DNA from 3 places in the Dethiobacter alkaliphilus AHT 1 genome. Region 2 is predicted to be linked to each of the others. Evidence: riboswitches for the same ligand, from Rfam matches in the RefSeq annotation. Region 2 holds a riboswitch; each other region holds the start of a gene.
The links. A riboswitch is a leader RNA that binds a small molecule or an ion and turns the genes downstream of it on or off. The one in region 2 is predicted to bind cyclic di-GMP.
Positions count from the first base shown of each region.

Region 1: linked by a shared signal. The riboswitch ahead of DEALDRAFT_RS07790 (cell wall-binding repeat-containing protein) and the one ahead of DEALDRAFT_RS05955 (EthD family reductase) in region 2 are both predicted to bind cyclic di-GMP.
Region 3: linked by a shared signal. The riboswitch ahead of DEALDRAFT_RS15835 (hypothetical protein) and the one ahead of DEALDRAFT_RS05955 (EthD family reductase) in region 2 are both predicted to bind cyclic di-GMP.

Region 1 is NZ_ACJM01000007.1:36,200-44,278, forward strand. It holds gene DEALDRAFT_RS07775 (MATE family efflux transporter) at 1-27, opposite strand, end outside; gene DEALDRAFT_RS07780 (TetR/AcrR family transcriptional regulator) at 87-671, opposite strand; gene DEALDRAFT_RS15980 (S8 family serine peptidase) at 974-3,622, opposite strand; cyclic di-GMP riboswitch class I at 3,799-3,880, shown strand; gene DEALDRAFT_RS07790 (cell wall-binding repeat-containing protein) at 3,957-5,312, shown strand; gene DEALDRAFT_RS15985 (leucine-rich repeat protein) at 5,448-8,079, opposite strand, start outside.
Region 2 is NZ_ACJM01000005.1:86,596-94,674, reverse strand. It holds gene carB (carbamoyl-phosphate synthase large subunit) at 1-150, opposite strand, end outside; gene carA (glutamine-hydrolyzing carbamoyl-phosphate synthase small subunit) at 150-1,286, opposite strand; gene asnB (asparagine synthase B) at 1,361-2,950, opposite strand; gene DEALDRAFT_RS05965 (cell wall-binding repeat-containing protein) at 3,410-4,477, opposite strand; gene DEALDRAFT_RS05960 (antibiotic biosynthesis monooxygenase family protein) at 4,708-4,998, opposite strand; gene DEALDRAFT_RS05955 (EthD family reductase) at 5,043-5,366, opposite strand; cyclic di-GMP riboswitch class II at 5,459-5,541, opposite strand; gene DEALDRAFT_RS05950 (nuclear transport factor 2 family protein) at 5,675-6,085, opposite strand; cyclic di-GMP riboswitch class II at 6,164-6,246, opposite strand; gene DEALDRAFT_RS05945 (glycoside hydrolase family 16 protein) at 6,572-7,138, shown strand; gene DEALDRAFT_RS05940 (glycosyltransferase family 2 protein) at 7,162-8,079, shown strand, end outside.
Region 3 is NZ_ACJM01000003.1:177,357-185,435, forward strand. It holds gene DEALDRAFT_RS04190 (hypothetical protein) at 1-19, opposite strand, end outside; gene DEALDRAFT_RS04195 (collagen binding domain-containing protein) at 268-1,266, opposite strand; gene DEALDRAFT_RS04200 (response regulator) at 1,669-2,286, opposite strand; gene DEALDRAFT_RS04205 (GAF domain-containing sensor histidine kinase) at 2,304-4,547, opposite strand; cyclic di-GMP riboswitch class II at 5,035-5,120, shown strand; gene DEALDRAFT_RS15835 (hypothetical protein) at 5,297-6,508, shown strand; gene DEALDRAFT_RS04215 (carbon-nitrogen family hydrolase) at 6,560-7,345, opposite strand; gene DEALDRAFT_RS04220 (DUF5658 family protein) at 7,463-7,792, shown strand; gene DEALDRAFT_RS04225 (DUF5658 family protein) at 7,913-8,079, shown strand, end outside.

The DNA of each region.
Region 1 (8,079 bases), on a different contig from region 2:
ATTTTCCATAGTAACATTCTTTTCCATTTATCCTTATCTCCTCCTGAATGAATATATTTTAGTTCATTCATTTTATTTTAAAAAAATCAGTTCTTCTCCTGCAGCCCTTTTACAATAAACTCCACCATATGCTCCATCAGCTGGGGAAAATACTGACTGCCGATTTCCTCTTTATGCATATCAATATATTGAAATGTGTTAAAGATGGCTAAAATCATGTCGCTGTCAATATCATTTCTGAATTTCCCCTCTTGCTGCCATTTTTTTATGATGCCGGTAAACAGGTTATAGGAGTATTCATCTTCCCACTTATCAGCCCCATCCTGTTCATAAATATATTTCTCCAATTTAGCGTAAACATCCCTGCTGTACCATTCCCGCAAAATAGGGTTTTCCCTGATGGCCACAAACATTTTTGCCGTGGCTTCCTTTATCACAGCAACCGGTTCATCGTCCAGGTCAACTTCAGCCATAATTTCCTTCTTCAACTGCTCACTTTCTGCCATAAACACATCCAGAAAAACTTCTTCCTTAGCCCCGTAAAACTTATAAAAACTACCCACCGCAATACCCGTCTTCTTGGTAATATCAGAAATACTGGTATCCTTAAATCCCTTAGCCGCAAACAGCTCCCTAGCATTTACAAAGATATCAGCTTTATCTACCTTCATCACCCATCCTCCTGAATGAATAATTTTTTATTCATTCATATAATACTCTAAAAAGCCTCCCCTGTCAAGAGGCTTCTTCTCTACTGATAATTAGCCTAAACTATTCAATGGTGATTAATTCCCAGTTGCCATTGTTAATGGGTTTGCGATAAATGTTGGCGCTCCCCTGTTCCAAGTAATAAATCCAATCACCCAGCACATCAATACTATCATACATTCCTATGTCTGACTTTAAGAGCTCTAAGCAGCAAAAAACCTCCTATGGCAGTCGCAACTCACCATAGGAGGTTTTTGAAAATAAGTTAATTACCGCTATAATAAATCATCTGCCAGAACTCTGCGTCTAGCTCAGAATTAACGGCAGCGGAACCCCCAAGGACCGTAACCCAATATGCTTGGTTATCTGTAATGAATTTCCTGACAATATCCGGCACGGCATCTTTTCTCACCAGCAAAATCCCTGCTTCATTTCTGGCAGCCAAGACCGCCCCGGTTATGGCATCAGCATAATCACCACCTGTAGCGATAAACACCTCTTTCATATCTGGAGCAAAGTAATCTGCAACGTCCACAGCAGTACTAAAGCGGTCTCTTCCAGCCAAACGCTTAGGACCAGGCAAGTCATCTAAAACAGCGTCAGAAATAACATTAGTGCCGCCAACAACAATAGTTTCCTTAACGCCGAGCATATCAAATAATTTGCTGGACTCTTCAGGTAGCACATCATCCCTTGTAAGGACTATAGGATACCCTTCCCTGGCAGCATAAGAAGCTACAGCGAGGGCATCGGGAAAGTTAAATCCTGTAGCAACAATTGCTGTTTCTAGCCCATAAGGTGCTATTCGCTGTGCAATAGAAGCTGCTGTATCAAAACGATTTTTACCGGCAATACGATCTGCCTCAAGCCCCATTTTAATTAACTCATCTTCTACTGCCTCTGATATCGCACCGGTACCACCTAGAATAATTACTCTCTCCGGTTGTAACCTGCCAATTTCTCTTTTAGTAGCAGTGGGCAAACTATGAGGCCTGGTTAGGAGAATAGGTGCATCAAGCTGATAAGCTAATGGTACCCCAGCCAGAGCATCTGCATATTGATCACCTCTGGCCAAAACCACCGTCTGGCTTTGTGTCCAACCTGATTCACTAATGGTAGTTGCAGTAGAATACCTGTCAAAACCAAAAATCCTGTTAACGTGTGTAACCCTAACATTAGTTTCTGACACATACGAACCGTCTACCGTAATGGCCTCAATAGTAGCCATACCCGGATCCACAGGATAAACAAATCCATCTATTACTTTTGCAACACTTTCATTGCTGCTTTTCCAGACAACGCCTTGCTCTGAAGCGTTACTCGGCTCTACTTTTGCCGTAAGTTGTGTGCCGTTTTCACCTAGCTTAAAATTCAAAGCATTATAATTTATCGTCACACCGGATACAGGTACATCAGAACTACCGTTTAGCACATGACTAACTGCTGCAAAAGCATCTATCAGGCCATATCCATAACCAAAATTAGGAGAGCCTGTGAACTCTTGATCTTCTAATGGCCTGGATGTGTCTTTTATTACTTCTTCTAGTTGTTCAATGGTTAACTCCGGCTTTGCTTCCAGTAATAATGCGGCTACCCCGGCAACATGCGGAGCGGCCATCGAAGTACCGCTGGAATAACCATATTCACCTCCGGTAATAGAAGAAAGTATTTGTACTCCTGGAGCCGATATGTCAGGCTTTATATTATCGAAGTAAGGAGATGGCCCCCTGCTGGAAAACATTGCCAAGTAATCATTGTTATCCGTAGCGGCAACAGAAAAACTTTCCGGATAATTTGCAGGGTGTGAAATAGAGCCCGAACCATATGTTCCTAAGTTCCCGGCGGCAAAAACGGGGAGTATCTGCGCATCTCTCCAAGCCTGAACCATTGGCCTAAACCATTCATCATTCTCTCCGGGCACATTACCGCCCCAGGAATTATTTATCACATCAGGAGCTTTGTCAGGATGAGCCACACCATTAATATCTGTAGGAGCTAACATATATTGAGCTGCTGCTAAAATATCAGAGGACTTAGCTGTTCCGTCGGATCCAAAAGCATTTGCTGCAATCCACTTAGCTTCGGGAGCCACACCAAAATAACCTTGCATCTCTTCTACTGAACCTAAAATTGTACCGGTTACATGTGTTCCATGGTTATTAAGATCAATTGGAAGAGCGTGTTGATTAACCGCATCAAACCAATTAAAATCAGGATCAATGCTTCCACCATCATAGCCCCGCCATTTTTCTCTGAGAGCCTCATGGTGCCAATCAACACCAGTATCAATTATACCTATCACCACACCATCCCCGGTTATTCCATATTGATTCCACACAAGGGGCGCATTAATTCTCTCTAAATTCCATTTAACACCATAAACTCCAGATGGTGAAAAACTATTTATACTTTCTATATTTGTATTATGTACCTGAAATTCATTATTGGGCAGAATATTTCCTACATCCGCATGTTGTGCTATAACATCGAGAGCGACCCTATTTACCTTTGCATAAATAAGGTTAACAATGTAGTACTCACGAAATTCTTTAACATTTCCTTTTTCCTGTTCTTCTGATAATAAGTTTATTAAGCTTTTTTGAGTAACTTCTGCATTTTTCTTTAAGGTATTAACTACAGAAACCCTTGCGGCTTTCTTTATTGCTTTTTCGGGCATACCGGCAGGAACTGCTTTTCGCACGTCGGCTGCTGCTTTCTTTGTATCAGCTTGTTCATTGAGTATTATTAAAACATCAACAAACTCATCAGCCTTAAGTGAATCGGTCACCTGAGCACTAATTTTTTGTGAAGTCACACCAACATCAACTCTGCCAGCAAATAGCTGGACGGGCAAATAGATGGTGATTAACGATATGATTACTAAAGTACTTATTAATCTTTTTATTATTTTCATACGGCACTCCTTATTCTTTTGTCAGGCTAAAATATATTATTTCGCCAATATAAGTTACAGTTCCTCTTATCGAACCGTCACTTTTCGTTAAACCTCTGGTTTTAAATTGCTGTCAAAATAAAAAAAAGTTATTGTCAAAGACTCCTAATTACATTATAATGGTAAATATAAACAATCCTTGATAAAGGCAAACCCGTCGAAAGACGGGGACGCAAAGCCACGGGCCTAAAGCATTGCTATGGCAGCCGGGTCGCCGGGGTAGGAACAACCTGCACCTGTGCAGGTTTTTTTATTGCTTCCTACACCCTGGTAATTCACTGGGGGGGGAATAATTATGAAAATGCATTCCGCAAAAATTTGTGTACTGTTGACCTTTTTATTTATTTTCTTTACTGCCACCATCACTGAGGCAGCCACACACAGGCTGTATGGCTCTAACCGTTATGAAACGGCCGTTGAGATATCCCGCAGCGGCTGGGATGCCGCTCACACGGTTTTAATTGCCCGCGGGGATGATTTTCCTGATGCTCTGGCCGGCACTCCACTGGCCTACCAACACGATGCTCCGATCCTGCTGACCCAGCCTAACTCCTTAAATCCATTGACAGCTGCAGAAGTAGACCGGCTTGGTGCCAAAAAAGCTATAATATTGGGTGGGTATGCAGCAGTCTCACAAGCAGTTGAAGACCAATTAACAAACATGGGCCTTACAGTTGAGCGCATAGGTGGGACAAACCGTTATGAAACTGCTCAGCTGATAGCAGAAAATATGCCTTCCAGCAACACAGCCATTATTGCTTACGGACAGGATTTTCCCGATGCTCTCTCCATCGCCTCCTATGCAGCCATTAACGGATATCCCATCCTGCTATCTACAACAGACAGTCTTCCTTCTGCTACTCAAAGCGCTCTCACAGGAATCAGCAACACTATCGTTATCGGCGGATCTCGTGTTATCAGCAACAGTGTCCTCTCCAGCCTGCCGGAACCCCAAAGAATTGCCGGAAGCAGCCGATTTGAGACTGTAGAACAAATATTTCAGACTTTAGACATATCAACCGATAAAGCTTATATAGCCACGGCACTGAACTTTGCAGACGCACTAACTGGCTCAGCTTTGGCAGCAAAAGAACATACTGCTATTCTCCTTGTCCAACCGGAACAGATTCCTCAATCCATTCAAACCATTGTAAACGATACCGGAATCACAAAGTTTACCATACTTGGCGGTGAGAAAGCCGTCTCCGCAAACGCTGTAAATTTACTTGCCTCGGCGCTAAACCCTCCGCTTCCAGAGCGAATTCAAAGAGTGTTTGACCTAACAAATCTTGAACGGGAAAAACATGGACTAGCCCCGCTACAATACCACGCAGAGCTTTCTGAAGTGGCAGAGATAAAGTCTAAGGATATGTACGACAACCAGTACTTTGACCACAACTCACCCATCTACGGTAGCCCCTTTGACATGATGAGCCATTACGGAATTTCATACACCAGGGCAGCAGAAAATCTGGCAGCAGGTTTTCTTTCACCCCAGACCCTTGTTAATGCCTGGATGAACAGTCCAGGCCACCGGGCAAACATCCTAAACCCCAACCTGACTCACATCGGCATCGGATATTATTACAATGCAAATGACCCCAGCAACTTACGCCACTACTGGACACAAATGTTTATCGCGCCCCAATAAAAATAAGCACCCATGGGTGCTTATTTTTGTACACGGAGCCAAAAATTGCTGCTACGTTAAGAAAAAAATCCAACAAAAAGGGAGATCTGCCTCAGATAGCGCAGGGTCTCCCTTTTCTTAGAATCTTACTTCTTCTTAAAGATTATCCTTCAACCAGTCTTCAATGCTTTCACCCACAGCTGCACTGCCGCCAAAAATAGTAACCGAGGTTATGCCACAATCAGCTATGAATTCTTGCAGCACTGTGTTGGGCTCACTGCTGATCCCCCGTACTAAAAGGACACCACTGTTATTCTTTGCCGCCAGCCCCCCACCGGCAATGGCATCGGGAAAGTCCAGTCCTGTGGCCATATATACATGACCGGTACCCGGCGGAAGGAATTTTTCTGCCAAAGCGATGGAGGTTTCGTAGCGGTTGCTGCCGTAGATGCGCTTCGGGTTTGGAAGCTGGCTGAAAACAGCGCTTCCCACCGCCGCATCACCACCGATGACAAAGGTTTCGTTGATAGCCAACTCATTTAACACTTCTTCTGTCGCTGAAGGGAGTCTGTCGTTACGGGTAAGCAGAATGGGGTACCCATTCACAGCGGCATAAGAGCTGGCGGACAGGGCATCAGCAAAGTTGGTGCCCACCGCCACCATAGTGGTATCAAAAACTGCTCCTTCCTCTGCCATCTCTGCCGCAATCAGGGCTGCGGTGGCAAAACGGTTCGGGCCGGCGATACGGTCCACATCCGGAACCAGGGCTGCTAATTCCTGTTCAACTGCTGCAGATATCGCCCCTGTACCGCCCAGGATAATAACGCGGGAAGCGTCCAGACGCTGTATCTCGTCAGTGGTAACACTCTCCAGGCGGTCGGTGCGGGACAGCAGGATGGGAGCATCTAAATGGTAGGCCAGGGGCACCCCTGCCAGAGCATCGGCATAGTCATCACCCCGAGCCAGGATTACGGCATCAGAACCGTCCTGCCAGCCGTTCTGGCTCACTTCTACAGCAGTTGTAAAGCGGTTGGCTCCAAACAGCCTTTCTACCACAGGCTCCAGAGGAAAATCTTCATACCATATCACAAAGCAGGCATAGTAGTCTGTACTAAAGAAAATCCGTTCCCGATCAACATCATACTCATGCTCAATTTCTGTCAACCTACCCTCTTCATCCAACCGGTATAATGCCAGCCCTTCCGCCACTTCGCCGGCTTTTAGAGAGTAAGGAATAGAAACATCTACTCTACCCGGCACAACTTCAGCGTCTCCGCTATAGACTGCAAACTCATAGACGGGACGGTTGCCTGCCGTCTCCCGCTGCGCTTCCTTTAGCGTATCCGCATCCACTCTTGCGGCAACCAAACTCACGTCGCCTTCAGTTCCTGCTGCCTGCACCATTGCCGACAGCGCTTCCCGGCTGAAAGTTAACTCTGCCAAATGGTTATGATAACCCAGTTTACCCCAGGTATCTTCAAACAGAGTTTCCAGCAATACACCAGGAACCACCAACTCTCCTTCTGTCACCACCCCTTCCTCTTCAGCAGTAAGTTCCGGCCTCAGAGCAAGCAGAGAGTCAAAATAAGTATAAGGGTACTGCTCGGATACCACATGTTCTTTTGCAGTCACCCCAGCAATAAGCGCCTCAACATCATCCACCCCCACGATACTTGTGGCAAGATTGCCGTTCACTGCCGTACTTACTGCTGCAGTATGGGTCAGATCGGCCTCCTCATCTGCTACTACAAAAGGCACCTCATAACGAGTCATTTTACCGTCATTCTCAAATTCAACAACCAGCGTAGCCTCTCCCGGCCCCACTGCAGTCACCACAATATCAAACTCCTGCCAAAGTGGTTCGGATTGTATCCTGCCACCGCCGCTACTAGACACGTTCAGGTCAATAACACTCCCGTCATCCCGCTTCACAAAAATGTTTGCCGCGGAATTGGCAGGCCCCTGTCTCAGCTTGTATGCTTTTCGTACATTCTTTGCCAACGGGACATGGTCTGCCAGCACTGTACCGTCTGTGATAACCTGAATAAACAGATCTTCCAGTTCGCCTCCTGCCAACATCTTGGCATAATCAAAAATTGTGGAGTGAGGCACCTGCTTAATTTCAATCTGATGGGGAATTGTGGTGGTACTTCCTTCCAACGTGGTGACAAAGACATTTGTGAGGTAATAGGCTATCGGCACGTCGGTCAGCTCCCAGATTGAGTTGAACCAAATGGTGGTACTGAAATCAATAACAAACTTGTCTCCAGGCTCAAGAACAGGTATGGACCTTGTCATGCCCTCGCCAAAATCTTCTTCGCTTAGCATCAGCGGTTCCGTAGAACCATCTCCGATCTCAATTATTTTAAACTGTTCCGCTCCTGTAATACCAAATGACAAATTGTAAATCGGCTTTGACGAAACGTTCTCCAGCTCAAACAAAACGTGATATCTCTCACCTCGGAATGCCACGCTGGGTGCCGTGATATTCAGATTCAGAGCACTGCCGGCATAAACCTTCACCGCCTCGTTTGTTTCAAAAGTCATGTGAAACGGTTCTGTATTAGGCATAAAAGTGCCTGTAACCTCTGCACTCAGGTGGTACTCCCCTTCCTCATCACCCCGCACAAACCATTGCGTAGTTGCAGAAGAACCTTCCCGTATGTCACCCAGATTTATTTGAGCCTGCTGTGATCCAGTGGTAGTTGATGCAAAAGACATTCCTTCCGGCAAAAACAGTTCGGCTGTACAATCTTCAATCCAGTCCACATTAGACTCATTGATGACT
Region 2 (8,079 bases):
ATTGGAATTTACCAGGACAATTTTATACCCTTCTTCACGCAGAGCTTTGCAGGCCTGTGTGCCGGAGTAGTCAAATTCGCAGGCTTGGCCGATTACAATGGGGCCTGAGCCGATCACCAGTATTTTTTCGATATCCGTCCGTTTCGGCATTACGCTTTGCCCCCAATCATTGCCCTGAATTTTTTGAAGATATGGGTGGAGTCGTTTGGGCCGGGACCGGCCTCCGGGTGGTGCTGGACGGAAAAAACAGGCAGTTCCACATGCTGCATACCCTCTTCCGTCCCGTCGTACAGGTTGCGATGCGTCAGCCGCACCTGCCCTCCCAGGCTTTTGATATCCACACAGTAATTATGGTTTTGTGCGGTAATCTCCACCCTTTCTGTTTCCAGATCCATGACGGGATGGTTACCACCATGGTGGCCAAACTTCAGTTTGTATGTCCTGCCTCCCATGGCCAAACCAAGAATCTGGTGACCAAGGCAGATGCCGAAAATCGGTATTTTACCAAGCAGTTTTTTGGTATTTTCTATCGCATAGGTCACTGTTTCAGGGTTGCCGGGGCCATTGGAGAGTAATACGCCGTCAAAGTTTTTCTCAAGCAATTGCTCCGCAGGCGTTGTCGCCGGCACCACTGTGACGGCAAAACCTGCCTCCGCCAGATTCCTTAAGATATTATGCTTGACCCCAAAGTCGTAAACCGCCACATTAAGCGGTTTGTCTTCTTTCCCTACAGACCTGCACCAGGGAGCGCAGCCCTTGTTCCAGGAAAAAGTTTGCGCTGCAGACACTTCCTCTACCAGATCAAGCTCCGCAATCCCGGGATGCGAGCGTACTTTGTGAAGCAGGCTTTCCACACTGAAATCAAAAGTGGAGATGATGCCCATCTGCGAGCCGTTATTGCGCAGATGAGCGGTAAGTGCTCTGGTATCTATCCCTTCTATGCCGACAATCTTGTTTTCCTTAAGGTAGTTACCAAGCGATTTGCACCTGCCTGAGGAATCAGCAGCACGCCAGTTGCTCGGGAAATCCAGGTATTCTTTAACGACAAAACCTTCCACCTTAGGCCTGCCGGATGATTCCGCATCTTCATCGTTTACACCGTAATTACCTATCTGCGGGCAAGTCATTGTGACAATCTGGCCTTTATAGGAAGGGTCCGTAAGTATCTCCTGGTAACCGGTCATAGAGGTGTTAAAGACAACCTCTCCAATTACTTCTCCTTCAGCCCCGAAACCTGTCCCCTCAAAAACTGTCCCGTCGGCCAGAACCATTAGTGCCTTGTTCATTTTCAGCCACCTTTTTCAAATATTTTTCAAAGCAAATGCAAAGCAAAGACACCTTCGTTCCCGGAGACGGTGTTTCACCTGGCATGTTTAAGGTTGCCGTCCATTGTACCGCTCACGTTTTCCCTTTCCTCGGCGAAATCAAAGCCCGTCCAGATACCTATGGAGCCCAGCACAGAGTCCTGGGGATGATACTTACGGAAGATCTTAAAATAGTAAGCCGCCTCACGGCTGTTAATTGTTGCTTTGGGGTTTTCGGCCTTAATACGTTCATATTCTCCTTCACTTATCTCGCTCTCCGCCAATCTTTCGCCCAAGCTTTCACAACCTGCCCCCTGTGTGTACTGCACCTTGTAGCGCCACAAAATGTCTTCAGGCAAATAATTGGTGCTTTGGAATGCCTTCCTTAAAATCCATTTTTCAATTTTACTGCCGTCTTCTTCGGATTGGCGGATTTTCAGCTCGGGTGGTATCTTCATGGCCAAGTCAATCATGGACACGTCCAAGAATGGCACTCTTAATTCCAGGCTAAAATACATACCCATGCGATCGGCACGCTGCAGGTTAATATTGTGCAAAGTCCCAATGCCACGCCTGCCTTCCTTATTTTGCTCCTGCACAGGAAAATTCTTCATGTAATGATACCCGTTAAACAGCTCGTCGGCTCCCTCTCCGGTTAAAACCACCGTCACGTAATCGGCAGCAAGCTTGCAGGTAAAGTAACAAGGAACAGCACAGCGTACCAGTGAAGGGTCATATGTTTCCAGTTTATTGATAACCGTAGGCAGGGCTTCATAGTAATCGTCTTCTTTAAAGATTAATTCGTGGTGTGTAGAGCCAATGTGTTTGGCGGCAATTCGAGATGCCTTAAGGTCATCGCTTTCTACACCGAATTTGTCCTTCATGCCTACAACAAAGGTATGCAGATTCGGAATTTCCTCGGCGGCAATGGCAGCCACCAGACTGCTGTCCAGGCCGCCGCTGCAGAAAGAACCGACGTGGATTTCTTTATCGGCTAACAGCCTTTTTTTGACGGCGACGATGAAATTTTCCCTGATCTTTTCGCACACTTCTTCCACATCGGTAAGTAGATGGTCTTGAATCTCCGGCACCTGATAATACTGCACAAACCCTTTTTCCGGAGTATAGTAGGTTCCGGCAGGAAATTCGTGAACCTCGTCCACGCCGGCCAGGCTCATGGCGCCCAGTTCCGAGGCGAAATATAGATTGCCGCGAACATACCCGTAATACAGAGGTTTAATGCCAACGGGATCCCGGGCCAGCATAAAACTATCGTTGCTGTAGATTGCAAATGCAAACATCCCATCCAGCTCTTTTACGCAATCAGGGCCCTTTTCCTGATACAGATGCAGAATAACCTCCGAATCGGAATCCGTCATAAAATGATATTTATTACCCAATCTTTCTCTTATTTTCATAAAATTATAAATTTCACCATTGCAGATTATACCTGCCTGCCCGTCGTTAGCCAAGATGGGCTGGCGGCCTTTCTTAACATCAACTATGGAAAGCCTGGTATGACCAAAAACAATCTTATTGAAAGTATGGATATCACGGTCATCGGGACCCCGATGGGGCATGGCATCCAGCATCCTGTTCACAGTGCTAATATCATTGACTCCCAAACACCCGGCAATACCACACATAAAATAGTCACCTTCCTTGAATTTTTAATATGGCTTTCCTACTGGCATACACAACATTCATGCTGCAAAGCGATGATATTTTCCATATTAGTCCCCCGCCAAAAGAAAAACGCCTCTAAGACAAAAACAGTCTCAGAGGCACCATTGCCTGAAAAACATTATACGCTTTCCATAATATTAAATTATTTTAAATTTATGCTGATTAAATGGAGATGCAATGGGATTTTCTTAACTAATCCGCATCGAACTCCTTTTTGCGCATTATATTACATATCTCTTTATCCTGTCAAGCAAGCAAAACCAGCATTGCTCTGCAGCAAAGCATGCACCGCACACCACACCCATTGCCAGACCATTAGCACCAAAAATTCTACTAAGCAGAGACATAAATTCTCTGCCCCGAAAAACAATATGGATAAAATAAAGACTGCCCTCAGGCAGTCTTTGTGAAGTCAGTGGTTATAAATCATGGGGCATGTGGTGCTCTAAATCTACAGACAATCCCAGATGCAATTCGTTTTGAACGGGTATACTGATTACATTTTTGTTGCCTATAATAAATCCGTGCATAAACGGCGGTCTGTCACCACTTTGCGGGTTAACCTGCATGATATATTGCATAGTAGCTTCCGGCACACTGTCTCTGTTTACAAACAAAAACGGCGTGTGTTTTCCCAAATGCGCCAAGGAAGCGGAAGAAACCAAGTACTGCCAAGGCTGAGGAAGGACAAACGTAAACGCATGCCCGTCAGGCTCATTTCTATCCCAGCCCACCTCAGCAACGGGGCTTCTGTACCGACTGAATCTTACGGCCAAGGTAAAAATATCATCGGCACTAATGACGTCTACAAAACCAGCCAAGCCTTGCACCTCATTAATCACGCTTTGAGGAATGGCATTAGTAGTACCAACAATATAAACTCGTGGGTTATTTATCTGCTCTAATGCCATGCGGGTATGCCGCGGTAAAGTTGGCCCCTCAGTCAATAATATTGGCACTCCGGAGTGGGCGGAATATGCACCGGTAATATGCCCGCCATGATTGGGATCAGTAGAAATGAGAAACACATCTTGAGGCACACATAACTCGTTTAGAATACGGTGAGCAGTGTGAAACACATCATCCGGTCCTAAAATTCTCCGTACAGTGAATCCCATGAATTGGATTGCTCGCATCACAAGATCCGAAAACTCACCGATTAATACTACTTGAGCTTCACCCATGCCGGTTGGGGCCAATCGCCTGATAGCTGCTAAGACAAATGGGTCTATTCGGTTAGGATCAGTTAGAAATAACGGCCCATCGATGGGATGGTGCATAAGAGGAGTACCGATAATCGCTTCTGAGAAATTTTCCGAGGACGCCAGATATACTGTTACAGGGCTGATACCGGCAAACGCCATTTCAGCAACTGGATATTGAGTTTGACTAAAGTCACTACCTAGCGCTCTGGTAGTATTAGTCGTATTACGAGTGCTCCAAGGCAAAAACAAGTCACCTGGATTTATAAAACGTTCTGCACTCACGATATAACCTCCTTTATATCAATACTGATATATCCTATGAGGTATAGTGAGCAAACGTTACTTCCCGGTCCCCCTAGACTTGAGAAGTTCCTGAATACGACAAAGAAAAAGCCCCAAGGTTTTGGGGCATAAGCTGTTTTAGCAATACTTATTTAACCCAATGCAGTCTTCAGCACTTATTGCCGGAACAAGTTGATATAGTATCCTTCATTCCATGTGGACTCATTGATCTACATGTTAGGCAGGTACACTTCAAAAATACGAACCGTCGGCGGCTCTTGCACAATGTCTTTTAAAGCTTCCTGAAGCTTGGGTCCTGCGGTACCCAAGGCCGCTTCGGCATCTTCATTTGTTTCCCAGAGAGAAAATGCACCGTAATCGCCTTTGGCTTCATCACTGAAGAATGTTGAGCTTTTAAATCCTTTCAAGGTGGCATGAAGCTGTGCAAACTGATCGGCCATCCCTGTTGCTTGCTCCTGCATCCCCGGCCCAATATTAAACATTACTAACGTTGCATACATAGTTTTTCCTCCTTTTATCGTGTATTCCCAATGAATCAAATCTATTAAGGAAATTGCTGGAGTTTTACCTCGCTGATCTGAATTACGGGTGTGATATCAGTGTAATTGGGAAGATCACCCATAAACGTTGCAACATGAGGCAGAAAAGCTGCTTGAAATTCCTCCATCGAGTCGAAATACATATGACCCATGGCGAGAAATGGCGCCGGCGCACCCGGCTCTCCCCCACTTAACCCCACCTCTACAGCCCCGCCTTTTAGCGCAGTCCCCAACTTTTCCTTTACCAGTGACATATGATTATTGCAGTAATAATCAATGTCAAATTTCTTGCCCTCTGAATTTGGGTACAAAACACTTACCTTAATCATTTCTTTTCCTCCTTTTTTAATTTCCTGTGCACGGAAATAATCTATGACTGATGAGTAGGTTCTAACCTTTTATAAAATTAAAATAACCGACCTTAATATATGGTCGGTTACGCTACTGGCTCCTCCCGGGCAAAGCGTCCATATAAGCCCTGAAATCACAGCCCCCATAAACGGGTGGGAAGCAAAGTGAGTAGTATGCCAGAATTAATATACATGCAGTTCATATATATTTTTACATATTTAATTAATTAATCCTATTCTGTATGCAAAGTTCTTATTCTTTTATGTCAGATTTCAAGTAACTTAACTTAATCACGGAAAGCGGCTACAATATCAGCTGTATCGTAATAGTGTCTTGCTCGGCAAATTTTTTCGTCCTGCAATGTAAACACCATAACCCAATCATGCTCATAACCACGGCCGGTAGCTTTTACTACTCCGCCATTTCTTCCTTCCACAATTACTCTATCGTTTTGGCATGTAAAAAACATTGCTTCCATCTTTTTTACTTGTATTTTTTCAGATAGCTCCTTAAAAAATAAGGCAACATCTTTTTTACTATATCGCGGCTTAGCCCAAGATATTTCTTCGGGAGGGTTTTTTGTAACAGGAGATTGAAAATCTACATCCTCTGCAAACAACTCGAGAGCGTCGGGAAGATTTCCCTGGCCAAAAAACGCAAAGTGCTGTTTCACAACTCTTTCATTTTGCTCGGCCAATCCTTTCACCCTTTCATTTATTATCATTTTATAGTATCGGTATCCCTAAATTACTGGGGCTTTAAACCACAAAAACCGACCATAAGTGGTCGGTTACGCTACTGGCTCCCCCAGGGCAAAGCGTCCATATAAGCCCTGAAATCACAGCCCCCAAGAACTAAAGTAATCCTTAATGAAGGCTTGCTAGAAGTAAGCTGCATAATTCAGCACGGATCGATACAGCATTTTCTAAATATGGCTTTGTATTTATATATTCTCCGCCAAAAGAAAGCATTCCTGCCATTGTCTAAAATTTTAATGATAAATAAGTACAGCCTTCATCGAAGGCTTTTTATTATGCCTAAGTCAAAAAATCAAGGAAGAACAACAAGGTCGATTTTCAGTTCTAGCAGATCTACATTATTTCTACAATAAATGTCAACATAGCTTTGTCCCCCGCATAGATATAATAACTAAACGTTAGGGGGAGGCGTTTGATTATTGGCAATGCAAAGGGGCTTTGGTTGGATACCACTCGTCGCTATACTTACAATCAGTTTAATTATTGGCCTTAACCAACTAAACAGCATCTACCAGGCACTTTCGTCTAACAGTGCCACTGCAGCAGGAGTATATGCGGGTTTTGATATAAGCCTTGACACCGATGACTGGACAGTAATTTGGCATGATGAGCTTAGCGCAGGAGAGCTTGATTTATATAAATGGAAGCCCCAGGACAATGGCTTTCGCAGTGTTTTTAGCTTACTGTATGGCAAGATTGAGATTCGGGCCCGCCTTTCGGAATCGGGAACATTACCCAGTGCTTGGCTGATAGAAGAAAATGAAAACATTTCGGCTAAAGTTAACATTTTTCATCGTGTGAACCACTCCAATCTATCAGCTGACTACCATACCTTTGGGATAGAATGGGACCAGGAAAAAATTGTCTGGTTATTTGATGGGAAAGAGACATTTTCTACCACAAGAGACATCCCCGATACACGCCAGTTCTTATATTTATCATCACACGATTCAAACATAGATTATGTGCGTGTGTTTAAAAAAGCTTTTTAATTTAAAGCCACAGGGGGTGCCTTATGTTAGTACTTACATTGGTAATCTTCTCAATCTTTGTCATGTTTCAAATCTTATACATAACTATTCCATTATTAAATCATAAGCGGGGTACTGAATTACCTGAAAAATTGCCCGAACTGGGTTTAACTATTTTGGTTCCTGCTTTCAATGAACAACATGTAATTAAACAGTGCATTCTGGGAGCCCTTAGAGCAAATTATCAAAACCATGAGCTTATTATCATCAATGACGGGTCTACAGATGATACCTTAGGAATTCTGGAATCCTTTTTACGGCTGGAAGCAGTTGAAGAAAGTATAAACCGGACACTCACCTACAAGACGGTTAGAGGTTTTTATTACTCTACAATATATCCAAACGTTTATGTTATTGATAAATCAAATGGTGGTAAAGCAGATGCTTTAAATGCTGGGATTGATTATGCAAATAACGATATTGTTGTTACCCTGGATGCAGACTCTATTCTCGACAGCAACTCATTGCAAGCTATGAATTCTTGCTTCCACGATGATAGTGTAATTGCCGCTGGTGGTATGGTCCACATCGTACAGGGAGCCGGAGTTAAAGGTGGTAAGGCAAGCCCTAATTTTGCAGTGAGAGGGATAATCAGATACCAGATTATGCAGTACCTGACATCTTTCTATCTGCATAAATTTGTGCAGGCTAAGTTTAAAGCCATGACAGTCATTGCCGGTGCCTTTGGTGCCTTTAGAAGGTCTACCCTACTGGAATTAAACGGCTTTAGAAATACTGTGGGGGAAGACATGGATATTACACTAAAAATTCAACGATTGATATATACAAAAGAGCGTGACAAAAAGATGATGGTTGTCTCGGAGGCTGTTTGTTATACCGAATGTCCTGAAAATTTTCGAAATCTCTTTAAGCAAAGAATACGATGGCAAAAAGCGTTTGTG
Region 3 (8,079 bases), on a different contig from region 2:
TCCAGCCATCAGGAGTCACTTCTGCGAAGGTATATACTCCAGGGAGCAGATAGCCAAGATCATCTTCCCAGTTGTTAGCGTCACTGAGGATAAGCGTGTCAACCAGTGTACCTTCGGAATCGTAGATATTGACGTCGATGGTGCCGTCATATACAACTCCTGTGCCTTGGTCATCCCAAACCTTGATAACCTTGAGGCTACCAAGGTCAATGGTGTTTGTAATAGTACCAATAGCACCAGCTGCGGGATCATCACCGGCCTCAACAACTAACTCACGGTTTGCCGGGTCGTAGCTGGTGTCCAGCCATCAGGAGTCACTTCTGCGAAGGTATATACTCCAGGGAGCAGATAGCCAAGATCATCTTCCCAGTTGTTAGTGTCACTGAGGATAAGCGTGTCAACCAGTGTACCTTCGGAATCGTAGATATTGACGTCGATGGTGCCGTCATATACAACTCCTGTGCCTTGGTCATCCCAAATCTTGATAACCTTGAGGCTACCAAGGTCAATGGTGTTTGTAATAGTACCAATAGCACCAGCTGCGGGATCATCACCGGCCTCAACAACTAACTCACGGTTTGCCGGGTCGTAGCTTGGTGTCCAGCCATCAGGAGTCACTTCTGCGAAGGTATATACTCCAGGGAGCAGATAGCCAAGATCATCTTCCCAGTTGTTAGCGTCACTGAGGATAAGCGTGTCAACCAGTGTACCTTCGGAATCGTAGATATTGACGTCGATGGTGCCGTCATATACAACTCCTGTGCCTTGGTCATCCCAAATCTTGATAACCTTGAGGCTACCGGTTGGCGGCGGTTCAAATTCGAACTCAACATAACTTATGCCGGGGATATTTTTTCCATGTCGTGGAGACTGCAAACCACAGTCGCTAGCTACAGGCACTCCAAGTCCTTCAGGTGGATCGGCAGCATAGTAGTAAATATTAGCATTTGGGCCACCCTTAACTGTAACCTTGGATACAACGGGGAAACCATTTTCCTCCCAGAACTTTAGTGTCTTACCTCCGTCGTAAACTTCATAAAATACCTTATACCAAACACCGTCAAATTCTACATCGATATATCCGCTTCCAGGATCATTAATTCTTGTTCCGATTTCTTCTGGGTTTCCATTGTATTCAACTGGATCAACCAATGGACCCTCACAAGGCGGCACGGAGCCCAGGGCGGTACCTATCGCCAGCAATCCAATAACCAAAAGAACTAATCCCACTCGCCAATACTTCGACACCGGTTTTGCCATATTCAATTATTTTCCTCCCTATTAAGTTTTTTTGAACAGGTGCAATAACAGCTAACAATAAAATAATGCCAGCCTGCGCCCCACCCCCCCCGAGAGTCGGGATTACTCGCCGGAATATATACCGACTGTCGTTTTTGTAGGAACTCTGCCAGAATTGATTACAGCGTGCCCACTTCGTAACAAAATATGCAGGTGCACTACAAAAATGAACATTTCGTAACAAAAAAATAAAGATAATTATAAGCAATAAACCCTATCTGTTTAGACAGGGTTTTTGCAGGAAATAGTTATTTTTTTGTTACCCCCCCCTTAATAATAACAGCGGGGTGACAAATTACAGGCTGGCCAGACTGATTTTATCTCTGACCTGGAGACCTTTGTGAGCTAAGGTTCAGACTGGTGCCTCGTTTACCTATTTAGTGCCTGGGAAACGCCGTAGAGGGCTGCTTGGGTGCGGTCCTGTAGTTCCAGTTTGGTGAGGATTTGGCCTACGTGTTTTTTTACTGTGTGTTCGCTGATAAACAGATCTTCGGCTATCTTTTTATTATTTAGTCCGCGGGAGAGGAATTTCAGTACTTCCATTTCTCGGGTTGTCAGTTCGCTTAACTTATCTTCATTCTTCTCTTCCAAAGCGTGTTGGACGATTACGGGATCAAAATACTTGCGGCCTTTATGTATCATGCGCACAGAAGTGATTAACTCTTCGGGTAAGGTTTCTTTTAATATATAACCGTCTACCTCTAAAGCCATGGCTTGTTTAATTTCTTCTTTTGTGGCATAGGAAGTGAGCACAATATATTTGCAGGTACTGTTTATTGAGCGCGCTTTTTCTATAATGTCTAACCCGTGTTCCCCGGGTAAGCGTAAATCAACCAGGGCAACATCCGGACTGTGTTTTTCCAAGACTTCCATAGCCTCCAGGCCATTTGCGGCAAAACCGCAGATTTCAAAGTCTTCTTCCAGTGAAGCAACCAACTCCAAACCTTTGCGTACCAGCGGATGATCGTCAATAATTATGACTCTCATATCCTTCCTCCCCCGATTTAGTTTTCTGGTACAGGTGACGTAGGAACAGACACAGATATTTTTGTACCTTCGCCCACCTTGCTTTCAATGTTCAGATGGCCTTGTAGTGAACGGGCCAGTTCTGTCATATTGACAACTCCCAGCTTTCTGGCACTGCTTTCGGCATTAGTACTGTAGAGGTCGATATCACATCCCTTTCCATCATCCTGAATAAATAACTGAGATTCGAATGGATCCATTAACAGATCAACTTTGATATTTTTACTTTTGCCATGGCGAATGGCATTATTGGTTGCCTCTTTAACAATGCGATAAAATGCACGACGGATGGCAGCGTTTAGGTATTCTTCCTTCCCACTGATATTAAAATCTATATCTATCTGATTCAATTCCGCCAAGCCGTTTAATTGTTTTTCCAGTTCACTGACAAATGTATGGTCGCCACGATGACGTGGGCTCAGCCTGTAAATAAGCAAGCGCAGCTCTTTTGCTGTCTTTGCCGTAACATCGCGAATAGCCTGAAGAATCTGTTTTTTCTCGTTAGGGGACAAGGTATCGCCCTGCCTGATAATGGCCTCAGCGCCGTAAACCACACTAAAAAGATTCTGAGAAACACTGTCGTGGATCTCATTGGCGATTCTGTTTTGCTCTTCCAGCAAAAGCATCTTATCGGAAAACAACTCGGCTATGTTACGCTCAATGGCCACTGCTGCCAGATTAGCCATAAAGGAAAGGGTTTGCATAACTTCTTCCGTGTTAAAGGCATCCTTTGGCTGCAATGCAGCCAGTAAGCCAAAACAGTGGGAACGTGACTTAACGGGCATACAGAGCAGACGTGCCACCGGCTTACCCTGTGAATCATAAACCAGATGTTCTACTGAGTGGGGAGTTTTTTGAATCCGTGACCACGCTGCTATCAAAGGTTCGTACCAGTAGCTCTCGGGAAGAACATCCTTCTCTCCTTTAACCGTGTAGATACGATTGTTTAATGAGCTGTCTTCTTTAACAGATGTCTTATCCAACCAAAATATTACTTTTTTATTGCCGGTAAGGGCGCGGGCGTAGGCGGCAAAAAGATCAATTACTTCTTTTATGTCATCACGGCTGGAGATTGTTTCCACCGCTTCATACAATGCGGTCATACGCTGCATTGTTTGCTCCGTTCGCTTCAGATTGAAGATATTACAAACGGTTTGTTGAGCGAAGTTAATAAAAAAGTTCAGTTCAGACTGAAAATTGGCAAAGCTTTTGCCAGGAGGTAGCCACCCTACAAAGATAGCCATGATACTATAATCATTTAGCCTAAGTGGCAGTGATAACCAGGAATTGTCTTCAGATATTGCCACTTCATCTTTACCTGGTTCACTCCATCGCCTTGCCAATTCAGCAAGATTAAGTTCCTCACTAATAAAATTATGAGGGATGTCGGGGGGTACCACTGTAAAAAGAATCTGGTGAGTAGGATTTAGAAACGGTGTGGGGGAATCCAGCACCAGTACAGCCGCTTTCTGAAGAGGAAATACGTCTTCGGCGTATTCTACAAGCTTTCTGTAAACATCACTTGTGTTTTTACAGGCGACGGCCTCGCGTTGGAAATCGCTTAAGGACTTTGAACGCTGATGATTCTTTTCTAAACTGTTATAAGCTTCCGTGAGCTTCTCCTGTTGTTCTTCCAATGCCTGGGACTGGACCGCCAAGACACGATAAATGCCGGAAAAAATCTGAAAGGCAAGAGCCATTAGGAAAAGGGCTGAAATAAGGCCGAGATAATTGGAGAAGAAGCCCAAAAGACTAAAATTTGCGCCCTCAAAGTAGAGATCTTCAAGGATCGAAAATAAAAGATAGACAGACATTAAAGTCCAGGGCATGAAGAATGGTAGGTATGCAGAGGCGATCATAACGGGATTTAGCGCATACCATATGAAGGGACTATCCAAGCCACCTGTCAAGGCAACGATGATAGCCAGGATAACAGATTCGGCCAAAACATAAACGGCCAGGTTGTCACTGCGTTTGATTGCTCGGTTATATAGATAAACAAAGATAAACGACGAGATTACTAAAAACAGAAGAAATCCCAGTTTATCAAACAGCAGCCTCTGGCCCGGGGCCAGCATAAATACAATTGAAGTCAGGAGCAGGGAAATAGCCCTAAAGAGACCAAATGTGGTACTAAACCCGGGATGAAAGTTGATTTTCCCCTTACTGTTTAGCAAGTAGTTTTTATCTATCCGATGAAAACTACCTGAAATCGCTCTCATACAATGCCTCCGAACTCGCTTTCCATGGAAATTATTAACATGCTTTGTGTTTTCTATCTTACTATCTAATAAGTTCAGGTGTCAATTAATTCGACATTTGAAAAAAGGCCCCTTTAAGCAAGAAGAATGAGGAAAATCTGAAGTAAAAAACACGTTATTTGATGGAAATTTATAAGTAAATGTTGTTATCGGAAAAATTATGCGTAATAAAAGGAAAAGATGCGGTCGAATGATGTAAAAACAAAGTTTAAAAATAATTTCAAAATGGTAACATTTTCGCTAATTCTAGTAAGCATATTGGATTAGTAGCTAATCATAGCAGAATCTCAAATATGCATAGCAAATTAACCGACTCTTCGACTTTCATGAAGTCCATTCTACATTAGTCAAAGAAACATTATAAAAACATAGTATTTCTTTGTTAAATCGTGTGTAAATATGTGGAAACTTTTTTCTTCCTATCCCTCTGCTATCCTGCTATAATCTAATCAACCATAGAAGCAATGACCAACCTCTTACAAATCGGGCGCCTTGAGAGGTTGAGAGCTGGCGGCGCAACCGGCTATGGCAGGCCGGTTTTTTTTGTGCTCAGAACGGGTTCTGCTCATGCCAACATCACAGTAGAATATTTGCACAATTAGAGCCTAAACCAGCCATCTTTGCATCACATTCGGGGGTGATGAGAGGAAAGACGTAGTTTAGGTTCTTTTTGTGTTTAATTTCATTGAAAAAAAAAGGAGGTAAAACTAATGAAAAGCCTTATGAAAACAAAAGTGTTAGTTATTCTGCTTACACTGGCTATGTTGGTAGCCATGACAATGCCGATGGTCTTCGCGGAAACAGAGCCTACAGCTACACTGGTAGTAACATACGATGACGGGGAAACGACTACAACCTCTAACAGGGATCACCGTTCCAGAGTCCTACATTTTGATGTATACCGGGACACTGGTGCATTAGCAACGTCTGCTGTACTTACATTTGCTGATGAGAGACCAACAGTTTACTGGGAAGTTGATGCCCAAGGCCCTGGTGGCGGATCGGGAACACTGGATAATCCCTTCTGGCAGGGCTCGGAAAATGCAGACCTAACTGGCTCTGAGATTGGCTACTGGCACTGGGTTTATACAGCCTCTGGGGTCCTGACCATTAGTAACAGCTCCGGAGACGAAGAAGAAGAGCCAAAGCTTGGCAAACTTTCAATTATTAAATTCTATGATGCCAATGCCAACGGAGAGTTTGATAACGGTGAGGCTATAATCGAAGACTGGAAAGTAAAGATTTACATCGGTGACGTTTTCTACGGTTGCGTAGAAACACCATATGAGATTGAAAATATAATTTATGGTACCACCTTTAGAATTGTAGAGTGCGAGTCTACAACAGGTAACTGGAGATCGACAACCCCTACTGAATATACGGTTACCGTGGGCTCCGATGTTGATGGACTTGATGTAGAAGTTGAGTTCGGTAACCTCTGCCTGGGTGAAGGCGGCGGATACACCATGGGATTCTGGGGCAACAGAAACGGACAGCGGATTTTTGAGGATGATATCGATGAATCAATAGCAGCTCTTACCGCCCTGAATCTAAAGGATGCAACTGGCGATACTTTTGTTCCAGAAGACCACGACGATTTCCGCAGCTGGTTACGTGGTGCCAATGCAGAAAATATGCAGTATATGCTTTCCGCTCAGTTAGCTGCTATGCGGCTCAATGTATTATGGCAAGGGGTAGAAGGAAATGCATTGGTTTATGCCCCTGGAGTCTTACCTAACAGTGATTATATTTCCATTGGAGCTTTGATCAATTTGGCAAATGAGGCATTAGCAAATGAGGAAGCAAGCCGTGAGTACATGGAGTTGTTAAAAGACGCTTTAGATAGCGCCAATAACAATGAGAACTTTGTCCAATCTGAACCGTGTGATAATTTTGCTTTTGATTGCTGTGATGAAGAATAAAGTACAGTAATAAAGCCCGCCTTTTGGCGGGCTTTATTACTGTAGGCTATGTTACAATAAAACGCGATCGTTAAAAGCTGGGAAACTATCTCGTATTTCTGAGACATGGCTTAGATCTATACTGCCATGTAATAGGGCAGGTTCTTCCCCTGCGGAGTGTAGTACTGTTCCCCAGGGGTCTACCATCATGCTGTTGCCGGCGAAGGGGTTTTCTTTTATCTGGCCGGAGCAGTTGCAGGAAATGAGGTAGCACTGGTTCTCCAGGGCTCTGGTTCTGTTAAAGAGGGTCCAGTGCTCCAGGCGGGCCAGGGGCCAGGCGGAGGTAACCAGGAAGGCTTGGGCTCCAAGGTCTGCCATTTTGCGGTACAGTTCGGGGAAACGAAGGTCGTAGCAGGTGGAGATGCCGAATGTGCCCAGGTCTGTTTTTATAACTGTGGGAGTTGTGCCGCGGGTTAAGAGTTTGCTCTCTTCAGATTTATAGCCAAAGAGGTGGATTTTTCTGTACTTGCTGATTAGTTTTCCATGGGGGTCGATGAATAAAGCTGTATTATATAAATGGTTTCCGTCTCGTTCTACAATGCTGCCGCCTAAGATGTGGCAGTTCATTTTTTCTGCCCAGGGAGCTAAAAAGGAATAGGTCTCCCCTTCTGCTTCTTCACTGTGGGCGGCGTAATCCTGGAATCTGAAAAAGCCGCTTCCCCATATTTCCGGCAGGAGAATCAGATCCGGCTGTGGATTGCCGGCATGAAGCTCGAGCATGATTTGCTCCACTTTTTTGAATCTCTCTTCTCTGCTATGTACATCACTTACTTCCAGCTGAATAATGGCTACGTTCATGATTGTTCCCTCCTATGCTCTTTAAGATAGCATTATTTTGGTCGGATGTCTATCAATGCAAGACTTTGTTTATCTACCCTTTATATTTGTTTGGTAAGATATGTATGGGGGGATATCATGGGAGGGTTAACAAAAGCAGGTGGCCGGGACAGGCTTTTATGGTTATTGCTGTTGGGTGTGGGTGTTTTTAATGTGGCGGATTACTTTCTGACTTTGTATGCCCTTAGTCGGGGGATGCGGGAAGGGAATCCGGTTATGGATATGATTGTGGATACGGTGTATTTTCCCAAGGTGAAGCTGGTTTTGGTGCCGCTGTTGCTGCTTTTGTTGTGGCTGAACCGGCAGCGGGTTGGCAAAAGATTGTATGTGTATGTGTGGATTATATTTATTGCTTACTTTTTGTTAATGGTTTACTATGCATGGCTCTTTTGGGAAGTCTTCAGTTAGAGAATAAAGCACCTGCGGGTGCTTTTTTTGTTTTAGAAAGAAACATGGTTGTACATAATAGAAGGCAAGTTTACCGCAAGTACTCCATAGTAATGATAAAAAAGACCGGAGGCATGATAGTTGCAGTACATATGCGATGAAAATAACAGATTTAGGCTGATAGGGTTGATGTTAATTTGTGTTGCCTTTTTTAATGCGGCGGACTATTTTCTGACGCTACATGCTTTAAGTTTAGGTTTCAGAGAAGGAAATCCGGTGATGGCTTTGATTGTGGATACGGCTTACTT